3 regions of the Bacillus sp. FSL K6-6540 genome follow, and region 2 is predicted to be linked to each of the others. Evidence: riboswitches for the same ligand, from Rfam matches in the RefSeq annotation. Region 2 holds a riboswitch; each other region holds the start of a gene.
What was found. Region 2 has a riboswitch for cyclic di-AMP ahead of ehuB (ectoine/hydroxyectoine ABC transporter substrate-binding protein EhuB). Riboswitches for the same ligand answer to the same signal wherever they lie in the genome.

Region 1 (3,805 bases), 1.9 Mb from region 2:
AAACAGGTGAACAAAAATTGCAAACCGAATTGAATAAACAGCAAGAATTTGTGGTTGGCGTTGACCTTGGGGGTACGAAGATCGCGGCAGCGCTCTTTGATTCCGAAGGACAGCTGCTGAACCGGGAGCAAATGGAGACAGCCGGAGCGCGTACGGCCGAGGAAGTGGTCGCGAGAATTACGAACATGATTCGCAGCGTGTCGGGCGGCCACCCGCTTCGAGGCGTAGGCATGGCTTCGCCGGGAACGGTTAACAGCCGGGAGGGCATTGTCATTCACGGCACGAATTTGCCGGAATGGACCAACGTCCCTCTCAAAGCCTGGATGGAACGAGATCTGAATACGGAAGTACAAGTGCTGAATGATGCCAATGCAGCCGCATGGGGCGAATATGTAAGAGGTGCCGGCCGAGGGTCGACGAACATGGTTTACGTGACGCTCAGCACAGGCATCGGTTCAGGCATCGTGCTGGATGGCAAGCTGTTTCTGGGCAGCAATTCCTTTGCAGGGGAGCTTGGGCATCATATCATTGATCCTAGCGGTCCGCAGTGCAATTGCGGCAGCCATGGCTGCTGGGAGGTGTTTGCTTCAGGAACGGCCATCGGCCTGGCAGCATCCCAGCGGATGCTTACCCAGACCAGCGTTATTTCTGAACTGGCCGCAGCCGATGGAGGCGTGAACGCCAGGCATGTATTCGAGGCTAAACGTCTTCATGACCCCGTCGCAGTGGAGGTCATCGATCGTGCCGTCTATTACATGGCGCTTGGACTGGTTAACGTCATTCACAGCTTCAACCCCGATCGCATCGTGGTTGGCGGGGGTGTGAGCAGAGCAGGCGAGCTTCTTTTCCCGCAGCTTCGGGAAATGACGGATAAGCTGGTCATGCCGTCCTATCTAGGAACCTACGAGATCGTTCCTGCGGGACTGCGGGACGATGTTGGCCTGGTGGGAGCCGCAGCCTTGTTCCAATAATATATTCGTAAGAAAAGGCAACAAAAGCCGCCCTCAAGGGCGGCTTTCTGATTATTCATGAAGAGAGCGGGAAACGGAGCGATCATATTTGCGTAAGCGAAGTCCGTAACTTGTGACAGGTGATAGGCGTAAACCGTAAGCCGTCATCCGTTTTCACTGGAGTCGAGTTTTTGGTTTCCTATTAGGTTTGTTTGTATCCGACAAACAATAAGCGGTTGCCCGCACTTTCCCGCCCGCCGACGGAAGCCGCCGGCTCCAAACCCGCACGCGAGGCGGCCTGCAGGCTTGGAGCCGGCGGCTTCCGCTATTCCATGTATTTTGATGCGTCGAACGTAATCATGCTCGTATGGTTGGCATGCTCGATCAGTGAGGAGAGCCTGGTCACTTCGCGTTCCTTCTTGCGCGCCTGCGCCTGATAAGCTTCCGGATCGTATAAGGCCACGTTAAACAGCGTTACGGCGCCATCTCCGCTTCCCCGGCCGCTCTGGCGCTCCAGCTTCTTGCGGGAGCCGAGATGGGCAAGCTGTCCGATATCGCTGCGCATTTGTTTGGCGAGCTCGATCGCCTCCATGATGGTCATGTCGGAGCCGTTCCAACTAATGGTCTGCGTCGTGTTGGAGATTGCCATCAGCAGATCCAGCTTTCTGTAATCCGCTGCGGCGGCTTCGATCTCTTCCGTAATGGCATCCACGCTGCGTGCAGGATACTCCGCCGTTTCCCCTTTTTCAATGATCGTGCTGCTGTTGTTCAAGCGTTCCGACATCAGTTGATTCATGAGACGGTTGATTGCTGCCCGGACTGCCAAAGCTTCAGCCATCGTAATTTGACTCATAAGCGAAGGATCACCTCTTTGATTTCTTGTCTGAATATGTAAACGTTCCGAACTGCAAAAAAGTTGCATGCCCATTAACAAAACGTCGCCGGAGGTTCGATGGAGTGTTACATAATTGTCATGAGTATACGAGATGGCATAATGAAAAAACATGAAAATTTTCAGCCTATACGACATTGATTAACATATAGTGATAGATTTCTAGGATATTATTGACAGCATCCTTGCTTGTATACTATATTAAGAGAAGGTTACAAAATGTTAATGAATTTTGCCGAATTTCGTTTGTGAAAACGGGGGAACCGTCTTGGGTGAATTATTCTTGTACCATAGAGAGTATAGGGAACCTTCAACCGAACCCTTAGCTAACTCCGTAGGCATCGAAGGAGAGAACGTATTTTGAAGAAATTTGTCATCACATTGCTTGGGTCTGCAATTATTTTTTCTTCTGGTGCCGTATCAGCCTATGCTGATCAACAACCGAATTTTCAGCATCAAGTGAAGCAATTGGTAGGAACGCCTTACAAATGGGGCGGAACAACGACAAGCGGATTTGATTGCTCCGGATTTATTCTGTATATGTTTAGAAATTTCGACTTGGACCTTCCACGCACTTCCCAGAGTCAGGCTAAAGCCGGGGTTCATGTGGATCGCGAGGACCTGAGAGTCGGAGATTTGGTATTCTTCAATACAAGCGGAAGCGGCATTTCCCATGCGGGCGTTTACATTGGAGATGGACAATTTGCGCATGCTTCCAGCAGCAAGGGCGTAAGAATCAGCAAGCTTAGCGACTCCTATTACGAACCGCGTTATGTTACGGCGCGCCGTGTATTGAGTCAAGAGAACTATGCTAAACTGGTAGGAAGCGCGAGCTAATTGGAATACGCAGTTTAGAGTTCGATACATAACCGGAAAGCCTGACAAGAGATGATCTTGTCAGGCTTTCTTTTTTTATGGAAGATTATAATTTGGGATTCTGCGAAAAGATTCACTAGATTATTCCTTTACGACAGAGGCATTCACGGCGGCTTCCATGCCATTATTATAGGAACGGAACAAGCCCAGACGCCAGAAGGCGGCACCTTTCAGATCATAGCGCTTGGCCAAGCCGAGCTTATCGTCGACGGATGTGGCGGTTTCGCTGCTTACGCTGATGCCGAGCAGGAGCTTCTGCTTAGGAACGCCTGCCTGAAGTGCCTGCTGAATGGCTTGGTCCACCAGACTGTTGGGTTCAGGAACCTGGGCTTTGGTGCCAACCGGATTGTACTGATACGCCATGACGATGAGATCATCGGCAAGGGAGGCCAGCGTCTTGTAATCATAGCCTTTATAGGCGCTGTTCAATGGCGGAACGGCTAAGGACAGAGCAATGTCGCTCGGCAATGCGGCTTTCAATTGCTTGACGTAATCATTAAGCAGCTTCTGCTGCTTCGCGGCATCCAGTTTAAAACCGAGCCCTTCGAAATCAAGCACCACGCCGCCGAATCCGTTATCCGCCACCGCAGTCGTGATGCCTTCAATGGACTTTTGGCGAAGGCTGCTGTCGCTGAGGACTTTGGTTAATTCGCCGTTTCCGTCCAAAGCGTAAACCATAAGGTACGGTTTAATCTCCCGGTCCGCAGCATCCGCAACAATCGATTGCGGAGTCACGTCCCCGGCCGCCGCAGGCAGACGGTATTCGTCGCCTTGAAGCGTAAACTGACCTTCCCGATCAATGCGGCTCCAGCCGAAGGCGACTGAATTCATGGATGCTACGAGATCCCGCTCTTGGAAAGATTGCAAAGCGTAAAAGGCTCTTAGATGCATTTCGCGCTGCGGCGACACGAGGGAGACCGTGCGAGTCGCCTGATTCCAGCCGACATTAACGCCGAATTGGCTGCTGAACGAGCTGAGCGGAATCAGAACGCGGCCTTCCCGCTGGACAGGGGGAGCGGCCAGCTTCACTTTTTTACCGTTGACGGTTGCGCTCGAGCTCCCGACTTGAAGCAGCACTTCCGTCGTT
Region 2 (3,805 bases):
CGGATGGCGTGCTGAATGCGGCGCCGTTCAGTTACTTTTCCATTGTGTCGAGCAATCCCCCTTTGCTGTCGGTTTCCGTTCAGCGAAAGAACAGTGCACCTAAGGACACGGCGAGAAATGCCATGCAGAGCGGCGAGCTTGTCATCCACATCGTGGATGAAGATACCGTTGCAGCCGTGAACGAAACGGCGGCGAATCTGCCTCCGGACGAAAGTGAGCTTGACCGAACCCGTTTAACCCCGGTCGTTAGTGACGTTGTAAAGGTTCCCGGCGTTCTGGAATCCAAGATCCGCATGGAATGCGTGCTGGAGCAGGTCGTCACGTTGGATGGCGCGGATCAGCTGCCTGCCGCTGATCTATTGATTGCCCGCGTCGTCCGATTTCACGTGTCCGAGGAGCTCTACGAGCATGGCCGGATTGACGCATCGAAGTTGAAACCTGTGAGCCGCATGGCAGGAAATATCTATTCGACCCTGGGAGAGATGTTTACGATTGAGCGTCCGGTCTGACAGGGCTTGAGCTTGAATAGGGTTATTGCTTTGCGACTATTTTTAGCGAACATTCTTTTTCTTCGATAGGTTGCTGGTCATTCATTAGGAAACGGGGTATTGGAATATCATGGTCGGTATTTGCCTATTCTACATGAATGGATAGCCGGTTGATGAATTTACAACATAGGAGTGATCAACGCATGAAATTTGATTCCAAGGTTGTCATCGTGACGGGGGGCGCCAGCGGGATTGGCGAAGCGGCAGTCAGACTTTTTGCAAAAGAGGGAGCCAAGGTCGTTATCGCGGATTATTCCGACCAGGGCCAAGCGGTTTCCGACGAATTGAGAGGAGCCGGCTTTGAAGCGCTGTTCGTCAAAACGGATGTAACCCAAGAGCAGGAAGTCACGAATATGGTGAATCAGACGGTGCAGCATTTTGGCCGTGTCGATGTATTGTTTGCCAACGCAGGCATTGCCCATGATGCTCCTGCCGATCAGTTAACGATGGATAACTGGCAGAGAACGATTGATATTAATCTGACAGGGGTCTTCCTGTGCGATAAATATGTTATTCAGCAAATGCTGTCCCAAGGAACCGGAGGGGCAATCGTAAACTGCGGCTCGATCCATAGCCATGTCGGAAAAGCAGGGGTAACCGCCTATGCTTCGGCCAAGGGAGGCGTCAAGCTGTTAACCCAGTCGCTCAGCGCAGACTATGCCTCCAAAGGAATCCGAATCAATGCCGTGTGTCCGGGATATATCGATACGCCGCTGATCAAGGGAAGAACGGAAGCGATCACGCAGCACCTGGTCGGCCTTCATCCGATGGGCCGTTTGGGACAGCCGGAAGAAGTGGCCAAAGCCGTGTTGTTCCTCGCCAGTGAAGATGCCTCCTTCATTACGGGCACGAGCCTGCTGGTGGATGGCGGCTATACCGCGGTATGATGAGAAAAGCCCTGATGCTAAGCATCGGGGCTTTTTTTCAAGTCATTCCAGGCGTTGTTATCAGACTTATTATGGAGTGTTTCAAAAATTTTTTTTCGGTCCCGTATTTCATACGGGCAGACTTCCTGATCCGGGGCTCATTCATGGCATAAAACATATATGGCATGAACGATTTCCGCAAGACCCGTCAAATGCCTGCTATATAGCGGAAAATGGAGCATGGATTCCATGACCAATCCGGTGTATGGACAGCCTTAAATAAGGTGTTCAAAAGGCTCGATATCCTCGTTGCAAAAACGGTGTTTTTACTTCTGAATTTCCAGAAAAAGCGGTTAAAGGGGTTTGACTTTTCCTGAGCTTCCCTTTATCATGAACACACGCTTAGTTTCCGGCATACATATTCCGGAAAGCGGGGGAACCAGTTTCACCAGGGGCGAGTCACTTGGAATTCACGAGTGTAGGGTACCATCTTACCCGAGTCCGTCAGCTAACCTCGTCAGCAGTGGATGGGTCTTGCATACATAATGGATGTTCATACAAAAGGCCCTTTATTCTCTATAGGGGCCTTTTCTCTATTTTTTGACCCCCTGCTGGCGGAGCTATGTCTAGATCCCCTGTTTGGTGGTCTTTTTGCATTCAATTACAGAGGAGGGGTAACGTCTGCAAATGTGGAACGAATTGAATCGATCAGACGGCATTGGGTCAAAGCGTGCAAGGAAGCGGATGAATCATCTTCCCTGAAGCCTCGTCCCATGCACGGGTATCTGAACGTCTATATATCCAAGTTAACACATGTGCTAACACGGATAATTTCGTCATGCCGTTTTTTTAAGAAAGTGAAAAGCTATTACGAAAGGTTGTGGAAGGTTTTGAAGAAAGTGGTTGTGCTGGTGTTGTCCGTGATGATGGTGGTATTGCTCGCGGCTTGCGGCGACAAAGGAAGTACGCTGGATCGAGCCATTGAGCAGGGATATATCACCGTAGGGTTTGCGAACGAGAAGCCGTATGCCTACAAAGAAGCCAATGGGGAGCTCACGGGCGAAGCGGTTGAGATTGCCCGCGTTATTCTGGAGCGTCTTGGCATCAAGGAGATGAGAGGGGAGCTAACGGAATTCGGTTCGCTGGTCGCCGGATTGCAGGCCGATCGGTTTGATCTGATCACGGCAGGCATGTTCATTAATCCGGACCGATGCTCTGCCGTCCTGTTCGCGAACCCGGAGTACAGCATCGGGGAAGCCCTTGCGGTAAAGCAAGGGAATCCGATGGAACTTGGAAGCTATGAGGACATTGCCAAGAATGAGCAGGCCAAGGTGGCCGTCATGACCGGTGCGGTCGAAATCGGCTACATGGAGAAGTCGGGCATTCCTGCGGACCGGATCGTACAGGTCCCTGACCAGGCTTCGGCGATTAGCGCCCTCCAGGCCGATCGGGTGCAGGCGATTACCATGACGGGGCCGTCCCTGCAGGCGATGCTGGATTCAGCCAGCGACGACAGCATCGAACGCGTGGCTGATTTCGAGCAGCCGGTCATCGACGGCGAAAGCGTTCGCGGTTACGGGGCTACGGCTTTCCGCCAAGCGGATACCGAGTTCCAGGAGGCTTATAATGCCGAGCTTGAAAAGATGAAGGAGTCGGGCGAGCTGCTGGAAATTTTGCAAGAGTTCGGGTTCACGGAAGAAGAGCTCCCGGGTGAGATGACAGCGGCTGCGCTCTGCGGGGAATAGTATGCCGAATTCTTGGATCGATTTTCTTCCGACGCTGCTCAAAGGAGCAGAGATCACGATTATCGTCGCGTTCTTTTCAGCCATCCTGGCTATCGCGATGTCCTTTGCAGCCGGATTGTGCCGGCTGTCGAAGCTCTGGATCGTCCGCACGGCGACGGCCGTGTACGTCGAAATCTTTCGGGGAACCTCCTTGCTGGTGCAGCTCTTCTGGTTGTATTTTGCCCTTCCGTTCATCGGCATCGAGCTTCCGAAAATGCTGGCGGCGATTCTCGCGATCGGACTTAACTTCGGCGCATACGGCTCCGAGATTGTTCGCAGCGCGGTGCTGGCCGTTCCGAAAGGACAGTGGGAGGCTGCCGTGGCGCTTAATATGAAGCCTTGGCAGAGGCTGTGGAACGTTATACTACCCCAAGCGTCCCTGCGAATGCTTCCCCCGTTCGGGAATCAACTTGTGGAACTCATCAAATCCACTTCGCTCGTTTATTTCATCACGATGGCGGATTTGACGTATCAGGCGATGGTGCTCCGCAACAATTACATCTCCTGGACGACCGAGATTCTGGTGCTGCTGCTCTTCATGTATTTTGTCATCGCCACGCTCGTCTCGATGGCGGTTCGTCTGCTGGAGCGCAAACTGACCGCGGGG
Region 3 (3,805 bases), 350 kb from region 2:
GGAATGAACCAGTCGGCCCATTGCCCCGTCTGGTTCTTGTGGACATCGATCACAACGACCTTGGCACCGGCTTTGCGCGCTTTCTCTGCAATCACCATCTGGTGCATATTGGTGCTGACGATGTTGCCGCCCCAGACGAGGATGACGTCGGCTCGTACGGTGTCCTCCGGAACGGTTCCCCCATTAAACCCCATCACGGATTTCCAGCCCTCATTGCCCGCGGAATTGCAGATCGACTGCTTCAGGCGGCTGGCACCCAGCCTGTTGAAGAATCTGCGGTCCATGCCGTCGACGCTCAATATCCCCATATTGCCGTAGAAGCTGTAAGGCAGGATACTCTTGGAGCCGTATTCCTCAATCAAGTCCTTATAGCGTCCCGCAATCTCCTGAATGGCTTCGTCCCAGCTGATCCGCTCGAAGGCGCCCTCTCCCTTGGGACCTACCCTTCGCAGCGGATAGAGCACGCGTTCCGGATGGTACACCCGGTGTGCCATATTACGGACTTTATTGCAGATGGCTCCCTGCGTAATTGGATGCTCCGGATTACCGGTCACCTTGACGATTTTTCCGTTCTCTTTATGCAGCAGCAGGCCGCATGTATCGGGACAATCCAACGGACATACCGCCGGAAATACGCCGTTTTCCTGATGAATCATCGCTTGAGTCATTTCGTACTTCCCCCTTATGCTCGGCTGCATCATATCCCTTTATCTTAAAAGAAAATCGGGGTTCCAGTAAAGTCATACATTTTTTTCTAATCAGGTGATTCACTTTACTTTCCCCCGGGTATATTCCTATCAAGAGCAAAGAAGAGGAACCCAGACCCTTTCTCTTCCTTGCCGAATCATGGACCACTCCCAAAAAAATTCGCCATGCCAGTGTCTCCTCCCCCGAGACCGGCATGGCGAATTTGTTCCCCACTCCTAATCCTCCATATTATAGAAACTCGTGATTTTCGCAGTAAACATGCAAAATAAAAAGCCTGTCAAAGCCACGTCTTTATGTAAGCGCTTATCTGTCATTTTTTATAAATAATTCTGTTCGAATGATCGTTGGAGGATGTTTTACAAACGATTGGAGCAGGCGTAATATACTATTCAGCTTCGAAAACATTCTTCATATTCACATGACATTCGCTTAATTTCCATGATGGAAAGCGGGGGAACCAACCGTATGGAGGGATACCTATAGGATCCTTCAACCATACTATGGGGTGAATCCTGATGCGTCGCGTACGTACGCCGCGATGGAATCAGGTAGGGCGACTCTCACCGCCCGAATCCGACAGCTAACCTCGTCAGCGTTGATCGGGAGGGTTGTGAACTTGTGATCAAACACAGGGTTCTAACCTGTGTTTTTTGTTTGCCAAAAATCAGCATAGGAATGGTGACCGTTCCTATGTCCAGCATATAAAAAACACCGATAGAAGTCCGTTCAGGGAGCTTCTACCATGAACTTAATCTTAAGCGGCGGTGAAAAACAACCATGTTATCCTCAATCAAGCGCTTCCTCATCGGAAGACCGCTTAAATCAACGGAATTAGGCGAACAAAAGCTGAATAAAACCAAGGCGCTGGCCATCCTGTCTTCCGATGCGCTATCGTCCGTGGCCTATGGCCCGGAACAAATCCTCATTGTGTTGATGACCGTCGGGGCAGCTGCCTATTGGTATTCCATACCGATTGCCGTCGGCGTCCTGGTCTTATTGCTGGCACTTATCCTGTCGTACAGACAAATTATTTTCTCCTATCCGCACGGCGGCGGCGCATATGTCGTGTCCAAACGGAATTTGGGCATGTACCCGGGGCTGGTGGCCGGCGGTTCCTTGCTCGTGGACTATATCCTGACGGTTGCGGTCAGCGTGTCGGCCGGGACGGATGCGATCACGTCGGCTTTTCCGGAATTGCACGCCTATAATCTGCCGATCTCCATCGTGTTCGTTCTATGCTTGACCGTATTGAATTTAAGAGGAGTTACGGAGTCGGCCTCCATATTGGCTTATCCGGTTTACCTGTTCGTGCTTGCGTTATTCATCCTGATCGGGGTAGGGATATTCAACATTGCCACAGGCCATGCGTCTCCGGAGCTTCATACGCCGATCGGCACGCCCGTAGCCGGGCTGAGCTTGTTCCTGCTCCTGCGCGCATTTGCCTCGGGCAGCTCCGCCCTGACCGGCGTGGAGGCGATTTCCAATGCCATTCCGAATTTCAAAGACCCGGCCCCGAATAACGCCGCCAAAACTCTGGTGGCGATGGGATCGCTGCTGGCCCTGTTATTTTCGGGCATCGTTTTCCTGGCTTATTACTATGGGGTCAGTCCCAGCGAACAAGTCACGGTCGTTTCCCAAATTGCCGAGCATACCTTCGGGCGAAATGCGCTTTATTACTTCATACAAGGGACAACGGCCTTAATTCTGATCCTTGCCGCCAACACGGGGTATTCCGCTTTTCCCCTGCTGGCCGTCAATCTGGCGAAGGATAAGTTCATTCCTAGAATGTTCACCGTCCGCGGCGACCGTCTGGGATACTCAAACGGAATCATGATTCTTGGATTTTTCTCCATTCTGCTGCTGCTGGCTTTTGAAGGCAAAACCGAGCATCTGATTCCGCTGTATGCCGTCGGCGTGTTTATCCCGTTTACCCTCTCCCAGACCGGGATGATGGTGAAATGGATTCGCGAAAAGCCCGAAGGCTGGATCGTCAAGCTGATCATTAACACCACCGGCGCATGCATCAGCTTTATCGTGACCATGATCTTCTTCTTTACGAAATTCGCCCAGGTGTGGTCCGTCCTGATATTCCTGCCGCTGATCATCTGGATTTTCACCCGGATCCGCAAGCATTACGAGGCGGTAGCGGACCAGCTCCGGATTACGACCTGCGAGCCGGTTAAGCCGATTGAGGGGAATGTCATCATCCTGCCTGTGGCAGGAATCACGCATGTGGTGGAGAACTCGCTGAATTACGCCAAATCGCTGGGAGCGGGCCAAATCATCGCAGTGTACGTGCCGTTCGAGCGGGAGGAGGAAGTCGCCTTCCAGGAAAAATGGAAAAAGTGGCAGCCGGACATCCGGCTGGTGACGCTGCACTCGCCTTATCGGAGCATCATTCAGCCGCTGACGAAATTCATCAATACCGTGCAGCGCAAGGCCAGCGAATCCGACTATCAGGTTACCGTCGTCATTCCGCAGTTCATCCCCAAGAAGGGCTGGCATAATTTTCTGCACAATCAATCCAGCCTGCTCATCCGGGCACATCTCCTGTATCGGAGAGACGTGATCATCACGACGGTTCCCTACCATTTAAAAAAATAGCGGGCTTGTTCCCTGCTTGATTCATTACTTGGAACAGCCTCGCCCATCACGACAAAAAGCTGCGATCAACCGCTGCCTTTCATCAAGGACGGTTGAACGCAGCTTTTTCTTTAAGCCAGACGCTCGCCAGGCTTCCGGCATTAGGAAACATTCTGCGCCGAATGAACCTGTTGAGGAGCGCCGGCCGATGGCACAGGCGTCTGCTCGCCGCGCGGAGCGGCTGCGGCCTGTTTCTCCTGCTTTAAATAAACGGTTCCGTATGTCGCTCCCACAAATAACGCGCCGCCAACGAAATTGCCCAGCCATACCGGAATGAAGTTCATCAGATACTCGCCCCAGCTGTAATAGCCTTCAAAAATCGCGGCCGGGATGAGAAACATGTTGGCCACCACGTGCTGAAACCCGATGGCGACAAACGCCATGGTCGGAAACCAGATCCCGAGAATTTTGCCGCTCATCTGATCCGATCCGTAGGACAGCCATACGGCGAGGG

Region 1: another riboswitch for cyclic di-AMP. It lies ahead of MHH82_RS19895 (C40 family peptidase); the one in region 2 lies ahead of ehuB (ectoine/hydroxyectoine ABC transporter substrate-binding protein EhuB).
Region 3: another riboswitch for cyclic di-AMP. It lies ahead of MHH82_RS30555 (APC family permease); the one in region 2 lies ahead of ehuB (ectoine/hydroxyectoine ABC transporter substrate-binding protein EhuB).

The regions. Positions count from the first base shown of each region.
Region 1 covers NZ_JBBOXH010000001.1:4,528,514-4,532,318, reverse strand. Annotated here, with positions in the region: gene MHH82_RS19905 (ROK family protein) at 18-971, shown strand; gene MHH82_RS19900 (hypothetical protein) at 1,276-1,803, opposite strand; cyclic di-AMP (ydaO/yuaA leader) riboswitch at 2,066-2,199, shown strand; gene MHH82_RS19895 (C40 family peptidase) at 2,203-2,679, shown strand; gene MHH82_RS19890 (stalk domain-containing protein) at 2,800-3,805, opposite strand, start outside.
Region 2 covers NZ_JBBOXH010000001.1:6,420,954-6,424,758, reverse strand. Annotated here, with positions in the region: gene MHH82_RS28965 (flavin reductase family protein) at 1-509, shown strand, start outside; gene MHH82_RS28960 (SDR family NAD(P)-dependent oxidoreductase) at 692-1,435, shown strand; cyclic di-AMP (ydaO/yuaA leader) riboswitch at 1,804-1,950, shown strand; gene ehuB (ectoine/hydroxyectoine ABC transporter substrate-binding protein EhuB) at 2,305-3,159, shown strand; gene ehuC (ectoine/hydroxyectoine ABC transporter permease subunit EhuC) at 3,161-3,805, shown strand, end outside.
Region 3 covers NZ_JBBOXH010000001.1:6,774,029-6,777,833, forward strand. Annotated here, with positions in the region: gene MHH82_RS30550 (molybdopterin-containing oxidoreductase family protein) at 1-668, opposite strand, end outside; cyclic di-AMP (ydaO/yuaA leader) riboswitch at 1,125-1,319, shown strand; gene MHH82_RS30555 (APC family permease) at 1,486-3,312, shown strand; gene MHH82_RS30560 (formate/nitrite transporter family protein) at 3,453-3,805, opposite strand, start outside.